Regions from separate parts of the Vibrio sp. SCSIO 43137 genome, predicted to be linked through region 2. Evidence: predicted binding sites of a transcription regulator. Region 2 holds the regulator's gene; the other holds the start of a gene.
The links. Region 2 encodes CRP, which controls carbon source genes, mostly activating them, when cyclic AMP is high. Its sites were predicted from a motif close to TGTGANNNNNNTCACA; they were not measured.
Positions count from the first base shown of each region.

Region 1: the regulator CRP is predicted to act here: its motif matches at 7,243-7,258, upstream of udp (uridine phosphorylase).

Region 1 covers NZ_CP116383.1:2,064,443-2,080,040, reverse strand. The annotation lists gene PK654_RS09710 (MATE family efflux transporter) at 1-1,268, shown strand, start outside; gene PK654_RS09705 (SLC13 family permease) at 1,437-2,855, shown strand; gene PK654_RS09700 (sensor histidine kinase) at 2,859-4,184, shown strand; gene PK654_RS09695 (response regulator) at 4,186-4,659, shown strand; gene PK654_RS09690 (zinc/cadmium/mercury/lead-transporting ATPase) at 4,748-7,099, shown strand; gene udp (uridine phosphorylase) at 7,348-8,106, shown strand; gene PK654_RS09680 (methyl-accepting chemotaxis protein) at 8,472-10,214, shown strand; gene PK654_RS09675 (DUF1887 family protein) at 10,318-11,478, opposite strand; gene PK654_RS09670 (methyl-accepting chemotaxis protein) at 11,689-13,680, opposite strand; gene hinT (purine nucleoside phosphoramidase) at 13,956-14,306, shown strand; gene PK654_RS09660 (COG3014 family protein) at 14,333-15,598, shown strand, end outside.
Region 2 covers NZ_CP116383.1:3,057,010-3,072,607, forward strand. The annotation lists gene PK654_RS14355 (isoaspartyl peptidase/L-asparaginase family protein) at 23-991, opposite strand; gene slyD (peptidylprolyl isomerase) at 1,083-1,679, opposite strand; gene PK654_RS14365 (YheV family putative zinc ribbon protein) at 1,829-2,029, opposite strand; gene kefB (glutathione-regulated potassium-efflux system protein KefB) at 2,061-3,860, opposite strand; gene kefG (glutathione-regulated potassium-efflux system ancillary protein KefG) at 3,844-4,425, opposite strand; gene PK654_RS14380 (ABC transporter ATP-binding protein) at 4,600-6,522, shown strand; gene PK654_RS14385 (TIGR02444 family protein) at 6,519-6,983, shown strand; gene PK654_RS14390 (hydrolase) at 7,115-8,104, shown strand; gene PK654_RS14395 (YheU family protein) at 8,101-8,313, shown strand; gene PK654_RS14400 (phosphoribulokinase) at 8,381-9,250, shown strand; gene crp (cAMP-activated global transcriptional regulator CRP) at 9,490-10,122, shown strand; gene PK654_RS14410 (DUF1501 domain-containing protein) at 10,168-11,436, opposite strand; gene PK654_RS14415 (DUF1800 domain-containing protein) at 11,492-13,084, opposite strand; gene groL (chaperonin GroEL) at 13,379-15,025, opposite strand; gene PK654_RS14425 (co-chaperone GroES) at 15,100-15,390, opposite strand.

The sequences.
Region 1 (15,598 bases), 990 kb from region 2:
TCTTTTTTGCCACCTCTGTTTGCATTGGCTTAGCTATCTCTATGGGGGCTTTAGTTTCCCGTGCTATCGGTGCTAAACAGCGTGATAAAGCGCGGCAGATTGCTGCAAGTACTCTGACGGTGGCGTTCCTGATTAGCCTGATCATCAGTGCGGTTATGTTCGCCTATATTCCTGAACTATTGGCGGCGATAGGAGCGCAAGGCTACGCGGCTGAAAGAGCCGAAGCTTACCTGTCAATATTACTACCAAGTAGTCCGGTGATAGCTCTGGCCATGGTGGCAGGTTCAGGTCTGAGGGCGGCAGGTGACGCTAAACGCTCTATGTGGGCAACCCTCTCCGGCGGTATTGTCAATGCCATTCTTGATCCCCTGTTTATTTTTGGCTTTGACTGGAATGTAGAAGGGGCGGCACTGGCATCCGTGGTGGCCCGTTTTACGGTACTTTTCTTCTCTCTCTATCCGCTTATCAAAGTACATAACCTTGTCGCAATGCCAAGAATCGGGGATATCAAACTGCATGTTTCTGCCATTCTGGCCATTGCAGTTCCGGCGATAATCACCAATACAGCGACGCCGATAGGAAACGCCATTGTTACTACCAATATTGCTCAGTTTGGTGAAAATTATGTGGCGGGTTTTGCGGTAATCGGCCGTCTGATGCCGGTGGCCTTTGCGGTTATTTTTGCCCTTTCCGGTGCGGTGGGGCCGATAATCGGTCAGAATTTTGGAGCTGAAAGATATGACAGGGTGAAAGAGACGCTAAACAACTCCCTGCTGTTTGTTACCGTTTACTGTCTGGCGGTATCACTTATTCTGTTTTTAATTCAGGATCTGATTATTGCCGGTTTCAGCCTGAGCGGAGATGCGGCGGTTATCGTTGCAGCCTTCTGTAGCTATGTTGCAATAAGTTTTGTGTTTAACGGAGCCTTGTTTGTTGCCAACGCTTCCTTTAATAATCTTGGTAAACCTTTTTACTCGACCAGCCTTAACCTTGGCAAAGCAACATTAGGTACTCTGCCTTTTGTCTACTTTGGTGCTCAGTGGTTTGGTGCACTCGGGGTTATTTATGGTCAGGCTCTTGGTAGTGTTCTGTTTGGTGTGCTGGGTATTATTGTGCTGCGTAAACATATTGCCGATCTGGTTCAGCATATTGATGTAGAGATAGAAGAAGAGGACCCGGCCACTACCAGCGTGACGATGACCCCCTTCTGTTCCTCTGAGTGTGTCTCTGCTGAGGAGATTCCGGTGAAGCCGAAAGAAGTGACCTAGTTCAAATTTTCTGATTTAGGTCATATTTAGTCGCATTATATTCATAACATGTATGAAATTTGATCTGTGACCAAAAATTGATGCAGTTATATACAACATAATGGACATAGTCCCGTCGGCCTTGTGCCGACGTAATTTTTTGATTTTAAGTTGGAAATTAGTTGTATTATGCGTCAGTACATGAAGTATCTCATTCCTCTGATCATCCCCTTGATCATTCTCGCACTTCCCTTATCTGCATTCCCTTTTGAAGGTATCACTGTTGTTCAGCAGCGGGTTATCGCCATATTTTTACTTGCAGCATTGTGTTGGGTTTTCGAGCCGATTCCTATTTACGCTACTTCAGTAGTCATTATTGTTCTGGAACTGCTGATGCTGTCCGATAAGGGCTTTATACTGTTCAAACTTGGCGCCGGAGAGGCTGAGTTTGGCCAGTTACTGAAATACAAAGATATTATGGCTACCTTTGCCAGCCCGATTATTATGCTGTTTCTGGGGGGCTTTTTTCTGGCCATGGCAGCAACGAAATACCGGCTGGATGTCAACCTTGCCAGAGTATTACTGAAGCCGTTTGGTAAAGACCCGAAATTTGTCATGCTGGGCCTGATGCTGATTACCGGCATTTTCTCCATGTTTATGTCTAATACCGCGACAACAGCAATGATGCTCTCTATCCTGACCCCGGTTATCGCAGTTTTTAATGCAAAAGACCCAGGCAGAATCGCTTTTGCTCTCTGTATTCCTGTCGCCGCCAACATTGGTGGTATAGGTACCCCGATTGGCACGCCGCCTAACGCGATTGCGTTAAAGTATCTGGTTGGTGACAACCTGATTACTTTTGGCGAGTGGATGGCGTTTGGCGTTCCTTTTGTGGTGATTATGATGGCACTGGCATGGTTCCTGATTAATTTCCTTTATGGTGCAGAGCAGAAGAGTATAGAACTGAATATCAAAGGCAAGTTCCTGAAAACCCCTAAAGCGATTACGGTATATATCACCTTTGGTCTGACGATACTGCTTTGGCTGATGGGCTCCCGTCATGGTATGAACTCCTATACCGTTGCCCTGATCCCGGTAGCGATTTTCTCTATTACCGGCATTATTAATAAAGAAGATCTGAAGAAGATTTCATGGGATGTCCTCTGGCTGGTTTCCGGTGGTATTGCCCTCGGCCTTGCGCTGGATAAAACCGGGCTGGCCAGGCTGATGGTACATAGCATTCCGTTTGATGCTTTCTCACCATATGTGGTTCTGTTTGGTGCCGCTTTCCTCTGCCTGACCATGGCGAACTTTATGTCCCATACGGCAACAGCAAACTTGTTAATGCCGATTATGGCTGCACTGGGAGCGTCAATGACGTCACTGGCACCTCTTGGCGGTGAAATGACGCTGATTCTGGTGGTCACTTTCGCTGCATCCCTTGGCATGTCTCTGCCTATTAGTACTCCGCCTAACGCCCTTGCTCATGCAACAGGCAATGTAGAGAGCAGCCAGATGGCCAGAGTCGGGGTAGTAATGGGTGTGGTTGGCGTTTTGGGAAGCTTTGTGCTTGTATGGATACTAAATGTAGTCGGATTTATTGGTTAAAGGATGGAACAACAGAAATTAGCCCGCCTGATAGAGTGCTACTTTAGTCAGGCCGAGCGGCGAATAAAGCTGCCGGCCGGCGAACAGGTATTGCAGCAGGACGCTCATAATGAGCGGCTCTATTATGTCTGGCAAGGAGAGCTTGAGGGCTATGTTCAGGACTTGGAGACAGAAAGAGACACCAAGGTTTTCACTGCAGGTGAAGGGGCTTTTATCGGTGTACACAGTTTTTTCTCCGAAACATTGATTGCCTCATCAACCGTAGTAGCGAAAACCGAGGTTGAACTGGCATGGATTGACTTACAAACCCAGCCGGTAGACCCGTTGCAACACGGGCCGCTGGCGGCGCAGTTTACTCCCATTATTGTTGGCGAGTTATCGCGCCGGCAGAAGCGGGCGATGAAAGAAGCCGTTGCCAAAGAGAAGGCGCTGGAAAAGCTGCATAGTGCTGAGCAGATGACCACCTTAGGCCAGCTTGCTGCGGGTATTGCCCACGAGTTGAATAATGCCGTTGGGGTCCTTAACAGCAAAACCGAGCGTATGCAGTTGCTGGTTCTCTCTTTACTTAATGAACTGCACCCTGAAGCGAACGGTTTTCTCAAGCAGGGACTGGAGCAGGGGCAGGTAGCCAGCTCAAGAGAGATACGCCAACGGGCGAAAGAGCTGGAAAAAGAGTTCGGTTTACCAAGGGAGACAGCGAAAGCGCTGGCAAGGGCAGTGCCTGACGGTGAGCTCTCTTCGGAGTGGTTGGACAAACCTGATGACGCTGTCCGCTACTGGCAGATAGGCCGGGATTTACATGATCTCCGGCTGGCAGCAAGGCACTCCGTCGGTATTGTTAAATCCGTTAAACAACTGGGACGAAATGATATCGATACAGATGAGTGGCTGGATATTAATCAGTCGATTAATAAGGCGATCTCATTGTTGCAAAGTGATTTAAGAAGAGTTTCAGTGCACTTAAGTCCGGCTGAGCTGCCACAACTGAAAGCCTCTTCTACAGAACTGGCTCAGGTTTGGGTGAACCTGATTAAAAACGCATGTGACGCAATGGATAAAACTGCGGATCCGGAAATAGAGATAGCGACCCGTTATAGCAACAAGCGGATTCTAATCACTATCAGCAATAACGGACCGGAAATAGACGAGCCGACACGAAGAAAAATTTTCCAGCCCAATTTCACTACCAAAAAAGGTGGCTTGTCATTTGGCTTAGGGCTTGGCTTATCAATAGTTAAAAGAATTATTAGTGGTTATGGCGGTACCGTTGCCGTTAAGAGCAGCAGCGACAAAACCATTTTCAGAATTAAATTACCTGTCGAGGAATAGTATGGAGAAGTTAAATCTGATCTGTGTTGACGATCAGCGAGAAGTATTGAGTGCGGTTTTACAAGACCTTGAGCGCCTGAGTAACTGGCTGAATATTGAAGATTGTGAGTCAGCGGACGAAGCATTGGAGCTGATGGACGACTTTGATGCTGACGGAGAGTTTGTTGCCGTGGTGATTTCTGACCATGTTATGCCGGGAAAAACCGGTGTAGAGTTGCTGACGGAAATATCTAAGGATGACCGTTTTAGTCAGACCAAAAAGATACTTCTGACCGGGCAGGCAACGCATCAGGATACTATTACCGCTATTAATCTGGCGCGGGTGGAGAGCTACTTTGAAAAGCCGTGGAACGCTGATGTCTTGTGCGAAAGAGTGAGAACACTGGTGACAGAGTATATCTTTGATAAAGGCCTGGATTACACTGATTACCAGAATGAACTGGATCAATCGGTAGTTTTACAAAGATTAAGATAACCCGAGCTGAGGCTAAGATAAAAAGCTTGACCTTGGAGTAGACTCCAAGGTTTATCCTTATATTGATCACACAATTTAAGGATACGTTATGTGTACAAAACATGATGCCTGCTTATCGAAAAACAGCACGGCTAAAATATCAGGAACCAGTTGCAGCGCTCCGGGCATTTCCGCTATTAAGAGCATGGGAACCGAAAGCAGTAGTTCTTGCTGTAGTAGTAAGGCTGAAACCAGCTGTTGTTCCTCCGGAGGGGCAACTGATGATGAGAGTGAGTCCTCAGGGTTAGAAGCCCTTTACACTCACAGCTGGCAGGTGGTGGGGATGGACTGCCCCTCATGTGCCAAAAAAGTAGAGACCGCCGTTAGCCGCATTAAAGGCGTGCAACAGGTGAAAGTACTGTTTGCCACTGAAAAGCTGGTGGTTCAGACTCAGCTTGACTCTCTGGCCGGTGATATTGAATCAGCGGTAAATGAAGCGGGTTTCTCACTGTCATCAGGCAAGCCAGCCAAATCAGAGCCACAAGATTTTAGCCTGACAGGGATCCTTAAACAGAACATTCAGGTTGTCGCCTTGTCTGCCGCGATGGCGATCTCATTTATACTCAGAGATTCATTTCCTGAGTTGAGCCGCTGGGCGTTTATTGCTATCTGCCTTATAGGCCTGTTTCCTATCGCCAGCAAAGCCATTCAACTTGCCCGTAGCGGTTCTCCCTTCTCTATCGAAACCTTAATGAGCGTTGCTGCTCTTGGTGCCTTGTACCTAGGGGAAACTATCGAAGCGGCTATGGTGTTGCTGTTGTTTCTGCTGGGTGAAAAACTGGAAGCATTTGCCGCGTCCAGAGCCCGCAGTGGCGTACAGTCTCTGATGGCGCTTGTGCCGGAAGAAGCGGTGAAAATTATCGATGGCCAGCGGGTTACAGTGGCTGCTGAGTCATTGCAGCCGGATGATGTTATTGAAGTTGCACCGGGAGCCCGTCTGCCAGCCGACGGACGGTTGCAATCAGCTGCCAGTTTTGATGAAAGTGCATTGACTGGTGAATCAGTACCCGTTGAACACCTTGAAGGTGAGCAAGTTATGGCGGGTTCGGTCGTCGTCGACAGAGTAGTGAGAATAACCGTGACTTCTCAGCAAGGTGAAAATGCCATTGACCGTATTTTGCACCTGATTGAAGAAGCAGAGTCTCATAAAGCACCTATTGAACGCTTTCTTGACCGCTTCAGCCGCTGGTATACCCCCCTAATGATGGTACTGGCCGTGTTGGTTATTATTACGCCACCGCTACTATTTGCCCAGCCGTGGGAGACATGGGTATATCGCGGACTGGCGCTACTGTTGATTGCCTGCCCTTGTGCTCTGGTGATTTCTACTCCTGCGGCTATTACTTCAGGTCTGGCTGTTGCAGCTAAACGTGGTGCGCTTATTAAAGGCGGAGCTGCACTGGAATCTTTAGGTAATATCGAGGTTGTTGCATTCGATAAAACCGGCACCCTGACACAGGGTAAACCAAGAGTCACAGATGTGTTGCCTCTGGGAGAGATTACTCAGCAGCAGTTAATTCAGCTCGCCGCGGCTATCGAGGTCGGCTCTTCGCATCCTCTTGCCGTTTCGCTTGTTAAGCACGCAAAACAACAGGGTATCAGTCTGCCTGAAGCAGAACAGAAGCAAGCTTTGGCAGGCGTTGGTGTAAGTGGAGTAATTGCCGGAGAGCAGTACCAGATTCTCTCTCCTTCCAAGGCAGATATTCAGGTTGATCAAAGCGCTCTTAACTTAGTTGAGGCTCTTGAGTCTGAGGGAAAAACCCTTGTTTATCTTGTCAGAGAGAGTGATGTGATCGGTGTTATCGGTTGGCAGGATACGTTAAGAGAAGATGCGAAACAGGCTGTTGCTGATTTACATGCTATCGGGGTAAGAACCGTTATGCTGACCGGTGATCACCCACGTAGTGCACAGGGTATTTCTAATCAGATAGGGGTTGAGTTTGAGGCCGGGTTACTACCGGAAGATAAAGTACGCTATGTGAGGGAGTACTCAGAGAATAGCCAGCTGGCCATGGTCGGAGATGGTATCAATGATGCGCCGGCAATGAAAGCGGCCTCTGTTGGTATTGCCATGGGAGGCGGTACCGATGTGGCGCTGGAAACGGCGGAAGCAGCATTAACACATAATCGTCTGACTGAACTGGCGGCAATGATTCAGCTTTCTCAGGCCACACTAAAAAACATTCGCCAGAATATTACTCTGGCACTGGGGTTGAAAGGGGTATTTCTGGTCACCAGTTTGTTTGGTATTACCGGTTTGTGGGTGGCAGTTCTGGCCGATAGCGGAGCAACGGTATTAGTAACACTTAATGCCCTGAGGTTGCTTAAATATGGCAACAAAGCCAGTCGCTCCGGTTCTGATACTCAGTCTGTATCAGAGCAACCAGTTAAACAACAATAACAGATAAGGCAAAATTAGCAGCTTGTGGCGGTGTTTTCGCCACAAGCTGCTATTGTTTTTTGGTCAATCAATGGCTAAAAACAGATAAAAGTGTGATGCAAACCGGTTTTTTATGTAATCGTGAAATGTTGGTCATTCATTCGTGTGATCATAATCACTCTATGTTGGCCTTTTGTCGGCTAAAGTTGACCATTATCCGTAATTAATTAAAGGCTAATTGAAAGGTTAGTCAATTTAAGGAGCCACCTATGTCTCAACCAGTTTTTCACCTAGGTATTACTGAAGCCGATCTTAAAGGCGCAACGGTAGCAATCATTCCTGGCGACCCGGATCGTGTGCCAAAAATTGCAAACGAAATGGAAAACCCTGTTCAACTGGCAAGCCATCGTGAGTACAACGTATATCTTGCAGAGCTAGACGGCAAATCTATCGTTGTTTGTTCAACTGGTATTGGTGGCCCGTCTACATCTATCGCAGTAGAAGAGCTGGCTCAGTGTGGTGTTAAAACCTTCCTGCGTGTTGGTACTACTGGTGCAATTCAGGAGAATGTGAACGTAGGTGACATGATTGTTACTACTGGTTCTGTTCGTCTTGATGGTGCGAGCCTGCACTTTGCTCCTATGGAGTTCCCTGCCGTTGCTGATTTCCAAGTAGCGACTGCTATGAAAGAAGCTGTTGAAGAAGTTGGTGCACCAGTTCATATGGGTGTTACAGCATCTAGTGACACTTTCTACCCGGGTCAGGAGCGTTATGACACTTTCTCTGGCCGCGTTGTTAAGCGTTTCCAGGGCTCTATGCAAGAGTGGCAGGACATGGGTGTTCTTAACTTCGAAATGGAATCTGCAACTCTGCTGACCATGTGTGCAAGTTCTGGTCTGAAAGCGGGTTGTGTTGCTGGTGTTATTATCAACCGTACTCAGAAAGAGATCCCGGACCATGCGACTCTGAAAGAGACAGAAGCTCGTTCAATCAAGGTTGTAATTGAAGCTGCGCGCAAAATGATCTAATTGCTTAGCAATTAAATACTATTTGAAAGGGCTGAACGTGAAAACGTTCGGCCCTTTTTGATGTTTCTATTTAAGCAGTAAGCTTTTTAGTAAAGTTTGTTGTATTTTCAACAATAACTAACAGTACCCATATCATCAGCAATGATATTGTTTTCTATTCTTGCATTAAAGATAACTTATTAATAAAAAATAACTTTTCCAATTTTTCCTCTTCTGAATACTAAAAGTACTGTTTTACACACTTTAAAATCATAAAATTCATTTATGCTTTCTGATTAGTGATAAGCTTCATATAAAATTATTTGTAAAAGATATACCATCGCCGTCTAGATAAAGTGACACAAATGGACATTTGTTGGTAATTTATGAAAAACATAGCTTTTAAAACCAAGGTATTATTGCTGGTTATTGCAATTATCTCTGTATCGGTACTTACCTCCTATCTGAGCGTGAACTATCACATTAGCAATTACATCTCAAAGGCTGATACCAGCAATATCCGCTCGCAGCTTATTCTGGTAAAGAATCAGCTCATCAGCGATCTGGATAATAATATCAGGCTTGCTAAGAGCTCTAACTTCAGCATTATGGAGATCAACAGCACTCTTGAGGCCACAGGGTTCGCCGATATTGTCAAAATTTCATATAACCTGATATTTGACAGAAATGGTGCCGTTGAAGATGAAGCGCGGAGTCAACGCTATCTCTCTATGTTGCAAGGGGCAAACGGAGAGGTGTTGATTAATGATATCTCTTACCGTGACGGTACCCCCTTGATCAGTATTGTGGTGCCAAGAGGTGGTGAGAGTGGTGATATTTTCTATGTAGATCTGAGTGGCATTCAGAAGATGCTTGAATCCTCTTCAGTGGAGGGCAGCTTTATTGAGTTATATGACTCTCAGGGCAATATGCTGTTTAACAATAAGCAGGATGGCGACCTGATTCCGGTTCCGGACAGTTTTGAGATAGGTGATAAAACGTGGAGTCTCAACGGCTATATCGATAAGCAGCATATTCAAAACAACACCGCTAGCCTGAATAACGCCATTACTATCGCTTTGCTGATTGCCGCGGCGGTGATTGTTCCCGTCAGTATCTTTCTGATAAATATGGCCTTTAAGCCCATTGTGTCACTTCGTGAAGTGATTACGGATTTAGCCAACGGCAGTGGAGACTTAACTCACAGACTTAAGGTTGAAAGCAAAGATGATCTGGGAAAAATCGCCGATGGTATCAACCGTTTTATAGAGACATTGCAAGGTATGATGAAAGAGGTGTCTGGATCCAGCAATAATATCAGCAATGAAATTGCACTGCTGGAAGAGCAGGCTGCATCCAACCAGACTTTGCTCAAGTCTCATAGCTGTGAAATGGAACTTGCCGTAACCTCGATTAATGAAATGAGTTCTACCGCAGAATCTGTCGCCCAGAGTGCCGCGACCGCAGCAAAACAGACAGAAGCGACAAACCGTGAAGCTGAGCAGTCGAAACAGATTGTTCAGCAGGCCGTGGACAATGTATCTGCCCTGATAGAGGAAGTAGGCCATACCTCAGAGACCATCAGTGAAATGAATGAAAACACCGAGCAGATTGCGGAAGTTCTGAATGTGATTGGTGAAATTGCCGAACAGACCAACTTGCTGGCCCTTAATGCTGCCATTGAAGCAGCCCGGGCGGGAGAGCAGGGCAGAGGGTTTGCCGTTGTTGCCGATGAAGTGCGGGCACTGGCAGGAAGAACCCGGCAGAGCACCAGTGAAATAGGTGAGATGCTGACGAAACTCAGGTCCGGTTCAGAGGCAGTAGTAAATAGTATGGAATCGACCAAGTTAAGTTGTGAACAGACGGCAGAAACTACTTCTCAGGTAATGACTTCCCTTGATTTAATGACTGAGTCCGTGGTTGAGATAAACGATTTGACGGCGCAAATCGCAACTTCTGCAGAAGAGCAGAGCTCGGTAACTGAAGAGATTAACCGTAACATGAATGCTATTCAGCAGATGATTTATACCCTGAACTCCAACGGTAATGAAACGGCAAACAGTACCCACCAGCTTACGGATACGAATGGCCAGTTGGTGAATATTGTCGGCAGGTTCAGAGTGGAATAACCCCTTAAGGAAATGGGGGCTATCTGGTATAAAAATGATAACAAAAAGCGCAGCCTGAGCTGCGCTTAAATTTATATAGGTTAGCTGAGTTTTGAGTTTAAAATTACAGCTCTTCGTGGCCGCCGGCTTCGGTAAACCAGCTTGTCAGGTGAGCCTTCAGATCTTTCAGTTCATCTGGGCCAATCAGTGCCAGGCCAAGATCTTCCGCACGGGTAATATCGTTGTGCCTTAGTGGACGGAAGCTCACCAGCATAGCCCTTGCCTGTAGTCCTCCAAGCAGATCACGCAGGGATTCAAGCTTATATAGGGTGTCGTCGCCGTCATCACGCATACCCTTGGTCTTACACTCGATAATGTGCAGTTTATTGTTTACTACCGTAGCAACATCAAGTTCGTTACGTACTTCACGCTCGCCAAGCTGACGATATACCTGAACGTTGAGGGAGCGATCCTGAATAGTAGGCAGCTCATCCTGAATCTGTTTAACGGTGCTGTGAACCAGAGTTTCCAGCCATTCACCATTGGAGAAACGACGGGCATCTTCACTGACGAATGTCAGTATTCCCTTACTGTAGCTGGCGAGCTTAGTGTCAACCAGATCGGAAAGCAGCATGTTCAACTCACGGTAACCTTGTTGCTTCTCTGTCAGCGCCACATCCAGCTTTTGCTCTTTACGACAGGTAGTTGCAAGGTAGTTAAGGGTTGCCAGCCCCGGGCCTAATTCAAGGGCATTTCCTGCCCACTTCTGACCCAGTTCATACAATTTCTGATCAAGTTGGTCCGGCAGGTCATGGTCATTAAACTCAGCTCTGGCGCCGAAAACGGTCAGGTAATCGTTGATAGTAATATGATCCTGAAGCTGTGCATCGGCATTGTTCTCAGGATAGAGCCAGCAGATCTTGTCGCTGTTCGGCTCAACAACGAAAATCTCCCAGTTATTGCCCCTGAACATCTCGTATACCGTCAGCAACCTATGTCGCAAACCACAGCTGGCATTGAGTTTAACGGACTTGCCGCTATTACGGAGATCGGCTTCCAGATTGTGGATAGCCTGACGAATCAGTGCCGTATCAACAATGGAAGGGATTTCAAAAAACTCAGTTTCGATATCTCGCTGACTCAGCACTGACGTTAAACGCTGAAACATGCTCTTCTGAGATTTATCGCCAATGAAAATAATATGTTGGCAAGAAGCACGACTATCTAAAAGCGGAGTAATAAGACGAATCGGGTCTTGATCTATTATGCCTACGTGAACGGTCATGGTGCGTCCTCTGTCGTTATAATTACAGGCTGGAATCTTGCTACCGGATAAGTTGGTCTTCTGAAACTGAAAAGTAAACGTTGATCAAAAAGAGTGTCAGAAAAGAAGTAATACCAGACCTATAAACCGATATGGTATTAACTATAAAAAAAACAAGGGCAAATTAATATAAATTCGCCCTTGTTGAATAAAATTTTTCAGATTTGCTGCTTACAGCTTGAACTTATGCACCAGAGTTTCCTGCTGTTGAGCCAGATCGGACATATTGGTGCTTACCCCGGCAATGGTAGCCATGGCTTGATGGCTTTCGCTGGCAATATGGTTAATGCCTTCCAGACTACGGGCAATTTCTGATGTGGTTTTACTCTGCTCCTGAGCGGCCTGAGAGATATGACTGCTCATATGGCTAATCTCCAGAATCAGGGCCTGAATCTCTTCCATTGAACTGTTGGCATTGGAAGCCTGAGCCACAGACTGCTCCATATCTGTAACGCAACTTTCAATGGCATGGCCGGCCGTTTCTGAGCTGGATTGCAGGTTGCTGATCATCCCTTCAATTTCCTGAGTGGATTCAGTGGTTTTCTGAGCCAGAACCCTTACTTCATCGGCTACAACAGCGAAACCGCGACCTTGCTCACCCGCTCGTGCAGCCTCGATGGCAGCATTCAATGCCAGCAGATTGGTCTGCTCAGCGATTCCACGGATAACATCCAGAATCGAACCGATTTCATTACTCATGGTACGTAACTGAGATACAGCCTCAACCGACTCATTTAATCTGCCTTCAAGATGATTAATCGTGGTGATGTTCTGGTTCATAATCTGGCGGCCGGTATCGGACGCTGCTTCAACCTGCTGAACTTTCTGCAGTGAGCTCTGTGCACTCTGGGTAACTTCAGATACGGAGTGTTCCATCTGAGTCATAGCTGTAGCAACGCTCGCAGTCTGTTCACGTTGTTCGCTCAGTTGGTTCTGGGCATCGTTAGACGTACTCTGGTTTTCACTGGCAGCACTGGTCAGGTTGACCGAGGCGTCATTAAGTTGCACCAGAATCTGATGAAGGTTATCAGCCAAACTATTGATGTGCTTACTTACCCGGCCAAATTCATTTTTATGTTTAATTTCGATGCGGCGGGTCATATCACCTTCAGTGAGAGATTCCAGCGCTTCAAAAATATGCTTTAGGGGAGTACGGACACTGTGAGCAATGTGATAGCCGATACCAATTGCCAGAAGAATAACAATCACCGCGATAACCGTCGCTTTAACCATGCCATCGTTATAGATGCCTTCAGCTTCGGCAAGAGATTGTTCCAGATTTTCTGTTGCGACTTTATTGAACCCGTTCAGCAGAGCCATAGCCGTGTCGATTTCAGCCGCTAAGTTTTCAATATTGGTATATAGACGTTTTTTTGCCACCAGATAAGCGTAGTGTTGATCAAGTACGCCGCCCGGCTTTCCGATATCCTGAGTAAACTGCTCCACCGAGGCTTCGAAGTTACCTTTAATTGCTGGCAACTGAGTTGTGAGGCTGTTAAAGGCGTAGTTCAGGTGTGAAACGGCCTTTTTATTTTTAGCAACAGCTTGTTTTACAAACTCGGTATCATTGCTTGCTAAAGCGTCAGAAGTGGTTACTTCTGCGTCTTTCAGCTTAATAAAGTAGCTTTTGGCCACTAGTTTGACTGAAATGCTGTTTTGGCCGGAAACATACACTTTCATCCCGACGTTCAGTTCAGACGTCAGTGACTGAAAACGTCGTACCGATTTCTGCACCTTCTCCTGATTAACAAACATCTCCTGATAGTTGTCCATCGCTTCTCTGGCTTCACTGAAATACTGCTTCTCCAGTTGTTCCAGTCTGTCCACACTGTCACTGAGTTCCGGGTAGGCCTGACTGGCACTGTTGAGCTGAGAAAAAATCTGCTGATACTGTTTTTCTGCATCAGCAAAGTTGCTGCGTATCTGAGTCATACGCTGCTGATTCTGCGTGGTAAGGAAGTCTTTAAAGGCTTTGTCGGCTGAAAGTAACTGAACACTGGACAGATTAGAGAGTGAAACTAAAGGTAGCGAGCGATTGGTTACCGTGCCGAACTTAGAATGTATATCGTTGATTCCTCCCAACATAATTGCGATGGTTACAATAAACATAACGACGATGACTGAAAAGCCTGCGTACATGCGTCTAATGACTGATCCTTTCATTTTCTCCCCTCACGTTGCATCAAGTGTAAAAATGGCAACAAGCATAAAAATGACCCAAAGTCTGTCTCAATAATTAGACTGGGTGCAATAAAAAATAACAATGTATCTTACCGATATTTTTTCACACATACTGAGATAGCCACCTCAAAACCAAGTAACTAAACCTTTGCTTACAGGAAATAATTATTAATGAACACTGTTTTTTTATTGTGATTTATCAGGGCATAACGCATACTTGAGCCTTTATGTAGCAATCTATTAAATGGAGTATGAAAATGGCTGAAGAAACTATCTTTAGTAAAATCATCCGTAAGGAAATTGAAGCAGATATTGTTTATCAGGATGATTTAGTCACCGCTTTCAGAGATATCACCCCACGTGCTCCAACCCACATCCTGATTATTCCTAACAAACTTATTCCTACTGTTAATCATATTGAACAGGAAGATGAGTTAACCATGGGCAGAATGTTTACCGTTGCTAAGAAGCTGGCGAAACAAGATGGCATTGATGAAGATGGTTATCGCCTGATTATGAACTGTAACAGCCACGGTGGTCAGGAGGTGTATCATATTCATATGCATCTGCTGGGTGGCCGTCCGCTTGGCCCGCTTCTGCTAGGTTAATTTTGCACTGAATCGGGAGATTTCGAGTGAAGCAAAAATTACGCTTTGCCTTGGTGACGTCGGTAACGACGGTATTGACGGCTTGCTCTTCTCTGTCCGCCGGAAACCTGTTTAGCCATTACAGCCAGCAAAATCAGGCAGTCTATTTTGCTGTAGAGGCAGGCCAGTATCAAGAGGCAGAAGAGCTACTTCCTGATATGGTTGGCGGAGAGATTCTGGATAATCTGGAGAAAGGTAGAGTCACCTTTCTCAATCAGAACTACCAACAGAGCCAGTCCTATTTTGAGTTCAGTGAGCAGGCAACCCGGGTTCAGCAGGATCAGGCATTAATCTCACTCAGCGAAAGTGCCAGAGATATTGGTTCTCTGGCTGTGAATGACAATCTGAAAAGCTACTATCCTGCCGATTTTGAGCTGGGCTTTCTCCACCTCTATCTCGGGCTTAACTATTTGAAGAAAAGTTCACTGGAAGGTGCTCTGGTTGAAATGCGTAAAGCTAATCAGGTGCAGGAGAGAGCTAAGGCTGCCCGTGAGCAAGATCTTAAGTCTGCTGAACGTGAGATGCGCCAGAGTGGTGTTGACCCCAATCTTGGTTCGGTTCTTTCCAACTACCCTGACGCCGGTGATTCGTTGCAGGCAGTGCAAAACGGTTATCTTCTTTACTTATCGGCTCTGCTTTATGAAACTTCTGGAGAGCTGAACAACGCCTATGTCGACTATCGCCGTGCTCTGGCTGTTATGCCTGAAAACCGCGAGATAATTGACGGGGCGTTTCGCGTAGCCTCAGCGCTGGGTATGAGTCAGGATTTGCAATTACTGGAAAAAGAGTACGGAAAACCTCAGCTACTGCCGAAAGGACAATCACGCATCATTGTACTGGATGAGCAGGGTGTCGTGCTGGCTAAGCAGGGTTGGGAATTCTCTCTGCCAATCTATTCTCAGGGGAGTCTGGCCTACTATTCAATGGCGGTGCCTTATTATCCGCAACAGGCTAGTCAGTCGTTTGCTAACATTAAGCTAGACGGCAAGGCGTTTACCAAATCTAAACTTGTTGATGTTAATCTGATGGCTCAGCAGGATCTCACTGAGCGAATGCCATCGATTCTGATCCGTCAGGCACTACGTGTGGTTTCCAAGGAGCAGATCCGGCGGGAGACCAGCAGAAATAATGAAGTGGGTAACTTGCTAATGAATGTATGGAATGTTCTGACAGAACAACCAGATACAAGGGGCTGGCAGACACTTCCTGCTCAGGTTTACAGCAATAGCAAAGTGGTTTCACCGGGAGAGCAC
Region 2 (15,598 bases):
GTTCCGGGCAGCTTTGCCCGGATTACTCATCAACAAATATTTTCACTTCCAGTTCACCGTTAACATCGATACTGGCGCGATACATGCCAAGGCTGTTCATGGCATTATGAATATTTCCCCGGCTATCGATGGCAATCAGTCCACCCTCTCCGCCCATGGCTTTCAGGTCTCCCTGAATCACGACTTCACTGGCAGTATAAACATCTTCTTTCAGGTAACGCATTCTGGCTGCAACATCTCCGGCCACCGCTTTACGGATAAAATACTCGCCCATCCCCGTTGTCGACACGGCAACATTGTTGTTCTCCGCAAAAGTACCGCAACCTATTAGTGGTGAATCACCTATCCGGCCATACTTCTTATTAGTAATACCGCCGGTACTGGTTGCTGCCGCCAGATTCCCTTGTTGATCAAGAGCAACTGCACCTACCGTGCCGAATTTTCTGTCATCAGGGTACTGCGAATCGGAAGCTTGCTGATAACTGGCTTCAGAAAGGGCATACATACCTTTCTCTTTCATAGACTGAAGCTGCTCATAGCGGCGATCGGTAAAAAAGTAATCTTGCTCCGTATACTCATAACCCAGCTCGAAAGCGAACTGCTCCGCGCCCTCTCCGTTAAGAAAAACATGTTCACTTTTATTCATCACATCCAGAGCAAGGGCTACGGGATTTTTTATATGACGGATAGCCGTTACCGCTCCGGCATTCATTTCTCTGCCGTGCATAACAGAAGCGTCCATCTCAACCATCTCGTTATGAGTTAAGACAGAACCTCTTCCTGCATTAAACAGGGGTGAGTCCTCCAGAACTTTAACGGCAGCGACAACAGCCTCCGCAGCATCCTTTCCTTCACTCAGCAGTTTGTGACCAGCTGTAACTGACGCTTGCAGAGTGGAACGGATTTCATGGTTGAGTTCTGCGGTCAATTTCTGTTTCAGAATGGTGCCGGCACCGCCATGAATAGCGATAGAAAAAGGATTACTGTTCATAAAGCTTAGAAGGCTCCTTTGCTGAGCGGGCTGAGCCGCAGAAATGTTTTAGTATAAAAAAGCCTTCCGGCTGGAAGGCTTTTTTACTTAATTAGTGAGAGCAGCCGCAACCACCGTTACCACCACCGCCACAGCAGCCGTCTTCTTTTCCTTTACCGTGCTCATGGCCTTCGCCACCACAGCAGCCACCTTCGTGATCATGGCCGTGACCACCACAACCACCTTCTTTATGAATATGGCCGTGTTCAATTTCTTCTTCTGTCGCAGCACGGGTTGCCATTACTTCAACATCAAATGTCAGAGTCTGACCGGCAAGCATATGGTTACCATCAACAACCACTTCATCACCGTCTACTTCAGTAACTTCTACAGGGATTGGACCCTGATCAGTATCCGCTAAAAAGCGCATACCAACTTCAATTCGGTCTACACCCTGAAACACATCAGCAGGAACACGCTGTACCAGTGCGTCACTGTGTTCGCCATAAGCATCTTCAGGTGCAATTGTCGCAGAGAACTTATCACCTACTGTTTTGCCTTCCAGCTCATTTTCCAGACCTGTAATCAGGTTGTTATGACCGTGAAGATAATCCAGCGGAGCTTCATTGGTTGCCTGATCAACGACTACACCATCTTCAAGCTTTACCTGATATGCAAGGCTTACTACTACGTTCTTTTCAATATTCATGTCTGCTCCAAAGCAATCTGAGCTTGGCCTGAGTTTGCGTCAACCAAGAAGTACAATAAGTCCAATGCCGTCAGCCATTCGCTATCCGCATTGGTACTCTCCCGAAAACCGAGTTGCCACTATTATGGGGATGATTTAACGAAACTCAATTATTCCGGCTTAAAAATACCGATCAAATCCTGTTCAGAATGTTCAGAATTTTGAACCGTGCTAGGTGTTCTCTGATCTGTATGACCGCATTCAACGCACTCGACCATCTCAATATTGTTCTCAACCCACCAGCGCAGGGCATCAGCAGCGGAGCATTTAGGGCACGCTGCCCCGGCAATAAATCTTTTTTTTATTTTCACTTACGACTTCCTTCACTATACCGCTTTATTTTTATTTCCAGTGATTATTGGACTGATTGTCACTTTCCATGTCGCGGGCAAATACTTCTTCCAGCTCTTTTCTTGCTTCTTTGGAGCGCTGAGCCAGCTCTTTATCATCCATATGCATAGGCAGTAACTCTTCCAGCATGGTGGTATCCAGTTTTCTGAAATGCGCTTCTGCCCTTTTAGCCTGATAGGGGTGCATTCCCAGTTCAACCAGCAATTGTCCGCCTAAATCCAGTGCGCCTAAAAACGTCTCCCTTGAGTAGTTTTTTACTCCGTGATTGGAAAACTGATACGCCTCTGTCCGGCTACGAGCCCTTGCCAGTATCTTAAGCTTTGGAAAATGTTGCTGGCAAAGATGGATCATCTCCAGAATTTCATCCGGGTTATCGGTACAGGCAACAATCGCTTCTGCTTTATCAGCGCCGGCTGCACGAAGCAAATCCAGTTTAGTGGCGTCTCCGTAGAACACTTTATAGCCATATTTTCTCAGTAACTGGATCTGACTAGGGTCGCTTTCCAGAACGGTGATGCGCACTTTGTTAGCATACATCAGACGGCCTACCACCTGACCAAAACGGCCGAAGCCCGCAATAATAACCCTTGGGTTACGGTTTATTACATCACTACTATCTTCACCACTCTGCTGGCTGTTGATAGATGCTGCAAACCATCTATCCTGCAAAATCAGCAGAATTGGTGTTGTCACCATAGATAAACTAACTACCACCAGCAAGAAAGCGCTTAACTCGGCATCAATAAGGTTTTCTGCCTGCGCAGCGGTAAAGATAACAAAAGCAAACTCGCCACCCTGACTTAAAATAGCGGCCATCCGGCTACGCGCCTTAGCTCTGGTACCAAATAACCGCGCCAGAAGATAAAGCACAATGGCTTTTACTGAGATTAAAGCAACAACTGCCGTTAAAACCTCAATGGGATGCAGAGCCAGCAAGCCGAGATTGACCGACATGCCTACCGCAATAAAGAATAGACCAAGCAGTAGCCCTTTAAATGGTTCTATGGAGATCTCTAGCTCATGGCGGTACTCACTTTCAGCCAGTAAAACACCAGCCAGAAAAGTACCTAACGCCATAGAGAGACCAAGCTGCTGCATAAATACCGCGGTACCGATAACCAGTAAAAGTGCAGCAACGGTAAATAGCTCACGCACACCGCTCATCACCACATAGCGGAATAGCGGCCTTAGCAGAAAATGACCACCTATTAGCAGAACGGCAATTGAACCGAATGTTCTCAGGGAGTCGAACCAGTTTCCGTCTCCGCCGGCACCAGCCAGAACCGGCAAAATTGCCAGCATAGGAATCACGGCGATATCCTGAAACAGCAGAACAGCAAAGCCCGATTGACCGGTTTCTGAACCTGCCAGCCCCTGCTCTTCGATAACTCTCAATGCTATGGCAGTGGACGAGAGCGCCAGCCCCATACCGACCACCAGACTACTTTGCCACGAGAGGGAAAACATCATACCAATAGCGGTAATAATCAAGGTGGTCACCGCAACCTGCCCTCCGCCAAGTCCTAATATAGGACTTCGCATCTGCCAGAGCTTTTTCGGATTCAGTTCCAGTCCGATAAGGAACAGCAGTAGCACCACACCAAACTCGGCAAAGTGTAATATCGCATCTACATCACTGATTAAACCAAAGCCCCATGGACCAATGGCAACACCACCCAGCAGATAGCCCAATACTGAGCCTAACCCCATTCGCTGCGCCAGTGGTACTGCAACTACCGCAACAGAGAGAAAGACAACGCTGCTTTGCAAAAAACTATCCGTTAACGCCATTCAGCACCTCTTGCTCATTATTTAGCGGATGTTGTAGCCAGCTGCGGAACTGCTCTGCATGTTGATAACGGTCAACATCGGAAACATGCCTTGCCCAGTGCAAGACTAAAGGCTCAATCCAGTGCATACGACACAGAGAAGCCGTTAGTTCAAATGGCTGAAGTATCTCCTGCATCGGATACTTGTTATAACCCGAGGCGGCAAATGCTTTTTCAGCACCGCCAGTGGTAATCACACTACGCCAGTACTTACCTTCCAGTGCGCTATTATCACCAAAAGCAAAACCTTTACCCAGTACCCTGTCCATCCACTCTTTCAGCAGCGCCGGACAAGAGTACATAAATAGAGGATGCTGGAAGACAATAATATCGTGCTCAAGCAGAAGCTGATGCTCATACTGGACATCAATAAAAAAGTCCGGATAGCGGGCATAAAGATCATGAACAGTAACATGCTCAAGATCCTCAACTTTTTTCAGCATTATGCTGTTAGCCACAGAGGTTTCCGGCTCCGGATGAACAAAGATTAATAGAATTTTCGGTGAGGGGTTTTGTTTCTGACTCATTCCCTGAACTATTCCTTTAACTCTTACTGATAAAGCATCGGCAAAAGCTCCATTTGCTAACGCCTGACAGAATTATGTAACCCTCATCATATCCTATTTTCTATAATGATCGACTTTTAATCGTATAACGCCTACTATTCCTCGCGTTAAACATTCCCAATCTATAAGACTTCTATGATTACGTTCAGCGACATTCAGTTACTCCGAGGCGGTAAACCGCTTTTAGACCAGGCATCAGCAACCATTCATCCGGGCGATAAAGTCGGTCTGGTGGGTAAAAACGGCTGCGGAAAATCTACCCTGTTCGCACTGATGAAAGATGAACTGTCTATCGATGCGGGAACCTTTAAGCAGCCGGCCTACTGGGAACTGGCATGGGTAGCACAGGAAACACCGGCACTGGAACGTTCCGCCCTCGAATATGTTATTGATGGTGATAGAGAGTTCCGTAATCTCGAGTCAGAACTGGCTAAGGCCGAAGCAGAAGATAACGGTACAAAAGTCGCTGAGATTCATGGGAAGATAGAGACCATCGGCGGATACAGTATCCGTGCCCGTGCCGCAGAATTGCTGGACGGGCTTGGTTTTAGTCAGGATCAGATGAGCTGGAACCTGACTCAATTCTCTGGTGGCTGGCGTATGCGCCTTAACCTCGCGCAAGCCCTGTTATGTCGTTCAGATCTGCTGCTGCTCGATGAACCAACCAACCACTTGGATCTGGATGCGGTTATGTGGCTGGAGCGTTGGCTACAGAATTACCCCGGCACTCTGGTATTGATCTCCCACGACAGGGATTTTCTCGATCCTATTGTCGGCCGTATTATCCATATAGAAAATCAGTTGCTGAATGAATACACAGGTAACTACTCATCATTTGAAAATCAGCGGGCGCAAAAACTGATCCTGCAACAAGCCATGTATCAGAAGCAGCAGAAGCAGATGGCACATATGCAGAGCTATATCGATCGCTTCAGATATAAAGCCTCTAAAGCCCGTCAGGCACAGAGTCGTATTAAAGCTCTGGAGAAGATGGAAAAAGTACTGCCTGCCCAATTCGATAATCCGTTCAGTTTTGAGTTCCGTGAACCATCAGCCCTGCCAAATCCGATTATCATGATGGACGATGTATCGGCCGGTTACGACGACACACTGATTCTGGAAAAAATCCGCCTTAACCTCGTACCGGGCAGCCGCATCGGCCTGCTGGGACGAAACGGTGCCGGTAAATCTACCCTGATTAAGCTACTCTCATCAGAGCTAAAAGCTCAGGGGGGCGATCTCACCTATTCTCAGGGCGTTAAGATCGGCTATTTCGCCCAGCATCAGCTTGAGACTCTTCATCCGGAAGAGACGCCTCTGCAGCATATGATGCAGATAGCGCCGGATAAAACCGAGCAGGAGCTAAGAAACTACTTAGGCAGTTTCGGTTTTAACGGTGATAAAGCACTGGATAAAGTCGCCCCTTTTTCCGGTGGTGAAAAAGCGCGACTGGTACTGGCCCTGATTGTGTGGCAAAAACCTAACCTGTTGCTGCTCGATGAACCGACCAACCACCTTGATCTGGATATGCGACAAGCCCTTACGCTGGCACTACAAACCTTTGAAGGCGCCATGGTGATTGTCAGCCACGACCGCTATCTGCTTCGTGCCACCACTGATGATCTCTACCTGGTGCATGACAGGCAAGTTGCCCCGTTTGATGGTGATCTTAATGACTACTACAAATGGCTGACAGATCTAAGCAAAGCAGAAAAGAAAGAGGCACAACCAGATACTTCGGCTAAATCCGGCATAAACAGCGCAGCAGCGAAAAAAGAGCAGAAAAGGAAAGAAGCCGAATTCCGTAAACAGACTGCCCCGCTGCGTAAGTCACTGCAAAAACTGGAAAATCAGATCGATAAGCTCTCTGAAACATTAGCTGAAGCAGAGCAGCAATTATCTGACACCAGTCTGTACCAGGACGAAAATAAGGCTAAACTTAATCAGGTACTGGCACTTCAGGCTTCTTCTAAATCAGAACTTGAAGAGGTCGAAATGGAATGGATGGACATTCAGGAACAACTGGAACAGATGCAACTCGATCTGGAGAGTGAATGACAAAAAACGCTTCTATATCTCTGACACTGGAACGTCTCTGGCAGTTTAGCCTGCAGTATTATAGTGTGCGCGGGATTAAAGAAGCGTGTTTATCCCTACAGAACAAATATCACGGCAATGTAAACCTGCTGCTGTTACTCAAGTGGCTGGATGAACAGCAGCTCAGTTTTGCAGGAGAGAGCTGGCATAAAATACAACACGCCCTTAGCAGAAGTGAATCCCTACTGCTGCACTATCGTGAATTAAGAAAACAGTATAAAACTCACCTGCCTGACACCCTTTACAGAAAATCTCTTGAGTTTGAGCTAATGCTGGAAAAGCAGCAGCAATCCGATCTGGTCGACTGTATCAATTCCATAGCCTTAACTGAGAATAAAGGGCTACCAATGACTCAGCTCTATTGTCAGCAGTTAGGTGCCGATAGTCTCGCTGAAGAGTTTACCGCCAGAGACAGCCAGTAGCCTTTTGATTTATCTTGTTCAGACTTAAGTGAGTGCTTGCATTAGCTTCATCATTAAATCAAGCTGGAGCTTAATAGGGACAAGACGGATAAAAATCGCTGCCTGACAGCAGCCCTGTAAGTGAAAAAACCATGACAAATTTCTCCCCCGTTGCCGGACTGACTAATCCGCACTTTCAAACCATACTGCCTCGATTAATTCGCAGGAAACCTCTTTTTAAACCTTGCTGGCAGACACTTGAGCTGGAAGACGGCGATTTTGTTGATCTTGCATGGAGCGAAGATTGGCAGACTGAACAAGCCGCTAAAAAACCTATTTTTGTGCTATTTCATGGGCTGGAAGGCAGCTTTGACAGCCCCTACGCAAATGGCCTGATGCACGCTTTCTCCAAGAGAGGCTGGCTGTCAGTAATGATGCACTTTCGTGTTTGCAGCGGAAGGCCAAACCGTCATGCGCGTGCTTACCATTCAGGTGAAGTGAAAGACGCCCGCCACTTTCTGAAGCATCTGAACACCCTGTTTCCAGATCAACCCAAAGTAGCGGTAGGTATCTCTCTTGGTGGCAATATGCTGGTGAACTATCTGGCCACATATAAGGATGAACCACTGCTGGGTGCAGCAACCGTTGTCTCAGCTCCTTTGGATTTAGCCGCCTGTTCCAGTCGCATTGAACAGGGCTTTTCAAAGGTTTACCGTAACTATCTTTTAACTTCCCTGAAGAAGAATGCGCTGCTTAAAGAGCACAAGCTGAAATCTGCCATTGGAATCGAGGCGCCACATATTAAGTCCATTCAGACCCTATACGGTTTTGATGATTTGATTACCGCACCGCTACACGGCTTTGATAACGCTGACGACTATTACCAGCGCTGCTCAGGGATAAAGGTACTGAACCAGGTTACTGTTCCGCTGCAGGTAATTCACTCCGGTGACGATCCGTTTATGACGGCGGCCGTTATCCCGCAGTTCCGTTTAAACGACAATATTCACTACAGGCTGTTAAAACAGGGCGGTCATGTCGGTTTTATTTCCGGTACCCTGTCCCGTCCCAGATTCTGGTTAGAGGAACATCTGCCGGATTACTACCAACACTTTATCTCATCAATCAGTGAGGATGTATGATTGTTCCATGGCAACAAATTGACCCGGAAACCCTGACAAACTTAATTAAAGAGTATGTGCTGCGTGAAGGCACCGACTATGGTGCTGAAGAGGCCATGCTGGAAGACAAAATTGAACAAGTAAAAACACTTCTGCAGTCAGGAGAAGCGGTTATTCTCTTTTCAGAACTGCACGAAACTGTAGACATTAAGTTAAAGCGTGAACTTTGATTGTTTATTAATTAGCCCTATTTTCATACACTAACGTCAGTGAGTTAGTAAACCGACAAGGAATGTCATGTCAGCAAAACATCCAATCATCGCGGTAACCGGTTCTTCCGGTGCAGGCACAACCACCACCTCAGAAGCATTCAGAAAAATGTTCAGCATGATGGACATTAAGCCTGCCTGGGTTGAGGGAGATAGCTTCCACCGTTTTACCCGCCCGGAAATGGATATCGAGATCCGTAAAGCCAAGGAACAGGGAAAGCACATTAGTTACTTTGGCCCTGAGGCGAATGATTTTCCTGCACTGGAAAAATTCTTCCGTAAGTTTGGCGACGAGGGAACAGGACAAGTCCGGCGCTATCTGCACTCATTTGATGAAGCAGTTCCCTATAATCAGATGCCGGGAACCTTCACCCCTTGGCAAGAGTTGCCGGAAGAGAGCGATGTACTGTTTTATGAAGGGCTGCACGGCGGGGTAAAAGACGGTGATGTGAATGTCTCTCAGCATGTCGACCTGCTTATCGGCATGGTTCCTATTGTAAACCTTGAGTGGATACAAAAATTTGTCCGCGATACCCGCGACAGAGGCCACTCCCGCGAAGCCGTAACTGACTCTATCGTGCGTTCAATGGATGATTACCTGAACTATATTACCCCTCAGTTTTCGCGCACTCATATTAATTTTCAGCGGGTTCCGACTGTAGATACTTCTAACCCGCTCAATGCCAAAGGTATTCCTAGTTTAGATGAAAGCTTTGTGGTGATCAGGCTGCGGGGAATGAAAAATGTCGACTTTCCTTACCTTCTGGCAATGATCGATGGCTCATTTATGTCACGGCATAATACGCTGGTGGTACCGGGCGGTAAAATGAGCTTTGCCATGGAACTGATAATCCGGCCGGTACTGCAACAGTTAATCGAAACGGGCAAAATCGGCTAAAAAACAGCCGATAATGCATTTTCCTTCTAATACCGTGATCATGTGCACGGTTTTGCTTAACAAATCGCAATTTGAGGGCGATCAAAATCAAGAAATCGTCTGCAAAAAAGGATACTATTCTTAACCGATATAGAAGTAGCTTGCAGCTTTGCATAAGAAAACCTATGCTAACTTCACCAATTTGGCGAGGCAGCAAAGGACGCTGCTGAATAGACCCTGCATAAAATAGTGAGATAATTATGGTTCTAGGTAAACCTCAAACCGATCCAACATTAGAATGGTTTCTTTCACACTGTCATATCCATAAATACCCTTCAAAGAGCACGCTGATTCACGCTGGTGAGAAAGCGGAAACTTTGTATTACATTGTGAAAGGCTCTGTAGCTGTGCTTATCAAGGATGAAGAAGGAAAAGAGATGATTCTTTCCTACCTGAATCAAGGTGACTTCATCGGTGAACTCAGTCTATTTGCAGAAGAACAAGACCGTACTGCTTGGGTACGTGCTAAATCCCCATGTGAAGTAGCCGAAATTTCATTTAAGAAATTCCGTCAGCTGATTCAGGTTAACCCTGATATCCTGATGCGCCTTTCTGCACAGATGGCTAACCGTCTACAGGTTACCAGCCAGAAAGTAGGTGACCTGGCATTCCTAGATGTAACTGGTCGCATCGCTCAGACGCTACTTAACCTAGCCAAACAACCTGATGCAATGACACACCCGGACGGTATGCAGATTAAGATTACCCGTCAGGAAATTGGTCAAATCGTAGGTTGTTCACGTGAAACCGTAGGCCGTATCCTTAAGATGCTGGAAGAGCAGAACCTTATCTCTGCTCACGGTAAAACCATTGTGGTTTACGGAACACGATAAAACCTCTGGCTTATCCCTTTTAAAACGCAGCGAAAGCTGCGTTTTTTATTTTAGCCCTAACTCGAGCCGTTGAAAGTTATCAATATTCGGCAATACCACTCTCATCGCTTTGGCCGATTTTACGCCCATCCACTCAGCCAGTGCGGCAGCAACCTGATCAGAACCGATAGACGGAATCATCCTTCCCTTAGAGATATCATCCTCACCAGAAATTTTTAAACTTGGCCAGACTCCAATCGCCTTTTCTGCCCGCAGTCCGCCCCCCATAATCAACTGGTGGCCACCCCAGCCGTGATCCGTTCCTGTATCATTAGGAGCGATTCTGCGTCCGAACTCTGACTGGGTAAAGGTAACCACCTTATCCTGATAGCCTATCGACTCCAGCGCACGGTTAAAGGTAGCCAGACTGTCACTTAACTCTTTAAGCAGCAACGGATGTCTTTCTAGCTGGTCATCATGGGTATCAAAACCGGACAGAGTAACGTAAAACACCTGCCTCTCCTGACCCAGTTGCTGTTGCTGGCTGATCAGTTTAAACACCACCGCCAACTGCTTATCCAGTGATGAACCGGAAAAGCCTTTAAAGCTGCTCTCTCTGTTTAAGGTTTCAGACAGCAGACTGCTACTGCTCAGGGAAGCCTGCATCGCTTTGTTGATCTCGGCATGAAACGGTGAACTTGGATCTTTTGCCAGCAGCTTTTTGTAGCTACGCAGTATGGCCCGGTTTTGAATACCGGCCACTTTAGCCACCTTATCTCCCCTGAGGATATTTTGCTCACTGTTCATCGCCCTGAGTATCAAGGCATTACCGGACAGACTATAAAGAGCAGAGAAGCCCTGTTGCTCTGATATCACATCCATCATCCGGCCGGCCCAACCCAGCTTTATCCTGTGGTTTACCGCGCCACGGTGCCACTCTGAACGCTGAGAATTATGAGAGAAAAGCTGAGGCGGCTTGGGTTTCGCTCCTGACTCTATCTCATGCTTGGTCAGAGGTTGCTGCAACACACCGCTATTTAGTATCACATTCGCTTTCCCTGCCTTATAAAGCGCCTGTAATGCCTGCATAGTGGGATGCAAGCCAAACTGCACGGTTTTGTTATTGCCGTCAAAGCTGCTCTGTGGAATCTTCAGCAAGTCACTCTGTTCTATCGCAAGCAGAGCTCGGCTCTTGTTGTACTCTTGATAGTGCAGCGAGTCTGCCGGAACCAACATATTATAGGCGTCGTTGCCCCCCTTCAGGTCAATACAAACTAAGGCTCTATAATCTTTCTGTTTTGCGTTCAGCCTGCCGGGAAGCAAGCCCAACGACATAAACCCGCAGCCCGCCGATAGTGACAGAAATTCTCTTCGCTTGATTGTTATTGCCCTACTCCTGAATCAGAAATTCATCGCTAATCAGCGCCAGATACAAACTCTGTAACACCCGGTTTTGTTTTCTCTTGCTCTCTTCTGACAAGTTATCTTTGATAATACTTTTAAGCTCTGCACTCATTTTATTGGCAAATAAGCGCTTGTTTATCAGCTCCGTCAATTGTTCAGGTTGCTCCTTCAGAGCGGTAAATTCATCCACAGAAAGGGGGGAATCAACTTTCTTTACAGAGTACAAAATAGCTCGGGCAGCATTGCTGTAGGCGGTGTAACTGGTCCAGTTCATTAACTCCAGCTCAGGAGCTACCATCTCCCCCTGTTGCATAAAGCTGGCAGGTTGATAGTCAGGCTCAAAGAAATTAAACACCGACGGCGATGAAAGAGGCCCTTGTTGCGCTGCTCGATAGAAAAGCGTCGCTTTAGCACCACTTTCAGCTCCTCCGACAGAAAATGCCCGGTAGATATTGGTTAATGCCAGCAGGGGCTCTTTCACTTTTACCGGCTTAAGTTGCGAATAACCGAGTGCTTCCTGATCTAGCAGAATCGCCAGCAGTACAGACTTTAAATCCCCTCGTTCACCTTTACCGTTATCAGCGAACACCGACGACACTCTTTGCACATATTCATCTGAGGGGTTGGATGTAACAAACCTCTTAATCAACTGCTTTGAAACAAACGCAGCCGTATTAGGGTGATAGAACAGTATATCCAGTACCTGGCTTACATCCTGATAAGGGGTCAGCCCCGATTTAAGGGTATGCCCCAATACCGTCTTTTCAGTGAAGTCATGGCGGGAGGAGACAGCACGCATAGGTTTTAGTAGTGCTTTATCACTCTTCTCCCTCACCCAGCCACTAAACGCCCGAGCGATTTCTTCAACATCCTGCTGAGTGTAACTGGGAATAAGATTTCCATTGGCGCTGGTTTTATAGCTACCATCATTGTTTAGTTGATAGAGGCCAATGGTAAATAGCTGCATCACTTCCCGTGCGTAGTTTTCGTCAGGAAAGGTTCCTTTATCTGCGTCGGCTTTGCGACTGCCCATCATAGAGAGGTATCGCCCCATTGCCGGATGAAAGGTCACTTTCTCCAGTAATTGCCGGTAGTTTGAAAAAGCATTTTCAGCTAACAGATCGTAATAATTCGACAGGGCGTGAGCTTTCTTACCTAACCCTCCTCCAAGGCGGGAGACCACGAAAAGCTCACTCAGGGCAAAGGCCATTCTCTGCCTTAGTTGATCTTCGCTGTAAATCGCAATCTGCCACCAGACATTGCCTCTTGCTTTATGCGATTCAGGCTCATCAAAGGTAAGAAATAGTTTTTCATGGGAAGAGGCTGGCAGTGAGAACTGCCTTTGCAGCCACTCTTTATAACCCAGTTTTTGTAACTGGTTATAGCTGGATTTAGTCGGCCCGAAAGTTGTCCGGTAAAGCAGTTGATAGCGCTCGGTCTCGCTGAGCTTGTCAGGTAAATGAGCCAGATTAGTTTGTTCTGATGCTCCGGCATACAGTACCGCCGAGCTAATAAGAGTCGCCAAAGCAACCAACAACCGCCTGCCACGCACAGCTAAAAATGCAGTGTTCAGTCCCATCAAAACTCCATCTACTTCTCAACTGAAAACAATACTCATAATTATAGGCGATTTAGTAAAAATACCCCTTAGCTTTCTGATATGAAATTATTACTAACTGAAAATACTAAATTTTTTCGCCTAATTAGATTATCAAATATTTTGACTACAGTAACTATTTGATTAACCAAACCAATACAAAATTCACCCAATTAAACCGAGAAACTGATGGTAAATAACGGGCTGATAAACGGCTTATTTCAGGCATAAAAAAACCGAAGCATAACGCTTCGGTTTTCTCAGTTCAGGATGATATTACATCATGCCAGGCATACCGCCCATGCCACCCATTCCGCCCATATCAGGCATTGCAGGAGCGTCTTTCGCAGGCATATCAGAAACCATAGCTTCTGTTGTGATCATCAGACCGGCAACAGAGGCTGCAAACTGAAGTGCGCTACGAGTTACTTTAGTCGGGTCAAGGATACCCATTGCGATCATATCGCCGTACTCGCCAGTCGCTGCGTTGTAGCCTTCGCTACCTTCTGCTGCTTTAACATTGTTAGCCACAACAGACTCTTCATCACCTGCGTTAGCAACGATTTGACGAAGAGGCGCTTCCATTGCACGCAGAGCAACGCGAACACCAACGTTCTGCTCTTCGTTAGCACCTTCAAGACCAGCAACTTTAGAAGCCGCACGAATCAGGGCAACACCACCACCGGCAACCACACCTTCTTCAACTGCTGCGCGAGTTGCGTGAAGTGCATCTTCAACACGGTCTTTCTTCTCTTTCATCTCAACTTCAGTCGCTGCACCAACTTTAATTACTGCAACACCACCAGCCAGCTTAGCAACACGCTCTTGTAGCTTCTCTTTGTCGTAGTCTGAAGTTGCTTCTTCAATCTGCTGACGAATCTGAGCAACACGGCCGTTGATCATCGCTTCTTCACCTAGACCATCGATGATAGTTGTGTTCTCTTTAGTGATGGTTACGCGCTTAGCCTGACCAAGATCTTCCAGAGTCACTTTCTCAAGCTCAAGACCAACCTCTTCAGAGATAACAGTACCAGCAGTCAGAATAGCGATATCCTGAAGCATTGCCTTACGACGGTCACCGAAACCAGGTGCTTTAACAGCAGCCGCTTTAACGATGCCACGCATGTTGTTTACAACAAGAGTAGCCAGTGCTTCACCTTCAACATCTTCAGCAACAATCAGCAGAGGACGAGACGCTTTAGCAACCGCTTCCAGTGTAGGCAGCAGTTCACGGATATTAGATACTTTCTTATCGATAAGCAGGATAAATGGGTTTTCCAGCTCTACAGCGCCCGCTTCCTGATTAGTGATGAAGTAAGGAGAAAGGTAACCGCGGTCAAACTGCATACCTTCTACTACGTCCAGCTCATCATGCAGAGCCTGACCTTCTTCAACAGTGATAACACCGTCACGGCCTACTTTTTCCATCGCTTCAGCAATGATGTTACCAACAGTTTCATCAGAGTTTGCAGAGATAGTACCAACCTGAGCAATCGCTTTTGTATCAGCACAAGGAACAGAAAGTGATTTCAGCTCTTCAACAGCAGCAGCAACCGCTTTGTCGATGCCACGCTTAAGATCCATTGGGTTCATACCAGCAGCAACCGCTTTCAGGCCTTCAGCAATGATTGACTGAGCCAGAACTGTTGCAGTTGTTGTACCGTCACCTGCCGCATCGTTAGCTTGTGAAGCAACTTCTTTAACCATCTGAGCACCCATGTTCTGGAACTTGTCTTCCAGCTCAATTTCACGTGCAACAGAAACACCATCTTTAGTGATAGTCGGTGCGCCGAATGATTTATCAAGAACAACGTTACGTCCTTTTGGACCCAGCGTTACTTTTACTGCATCAGCCAGAACGTTTACACCTTCCAGCATTTTTACTCGTGCGTCGTTACCAAATTTTACGTCTTTAGCAGCCATTTTGATTTCCTTTCCTAAAATCTATTTTTCTACTTTAGTTTGTCGTTTAAGAGTGAATGTCTTAACGCTTACTATTATTCAACAATTGCCATGATGTCATTTTCAGACATTACCAGTACTTCTTTACCGTCGATCTTCTCAGTCTTAGTACCGTAGCCTTCAGCAAAGATCACTGTGTCGCCTACTTTTACGTCAAGTGGCATAACAGTACCGTTTTCCAGAATACGGCCTTTGCCAACAGCTAACACAGTACCGCGAGTAGATTTCTCAGCAGCAGAACCAGTCAGAACGATGCCGCCTGCAGATTTAGATTCAACTTCCTGGCGTTCAACGATAACACGGTCATGTAAAGGACGAATATTCATCGGTCGTCTCTCCTGATTTAGATTTAATTAATAGATTGTGCTGATTTATCAGCTTGTGAGAGTGATGTGGGGGCGCAATAGAAGATCCCAAGGGGGGAGTAAGGTTTTTTTTGTGAATGAAATCTCTTTTTTTACTTTGCAGACACAGAGCTGAGTGACTTGTGCGAATTGCGCTTAATTTCACTCTGGTTCAGAATATCGGCAGATA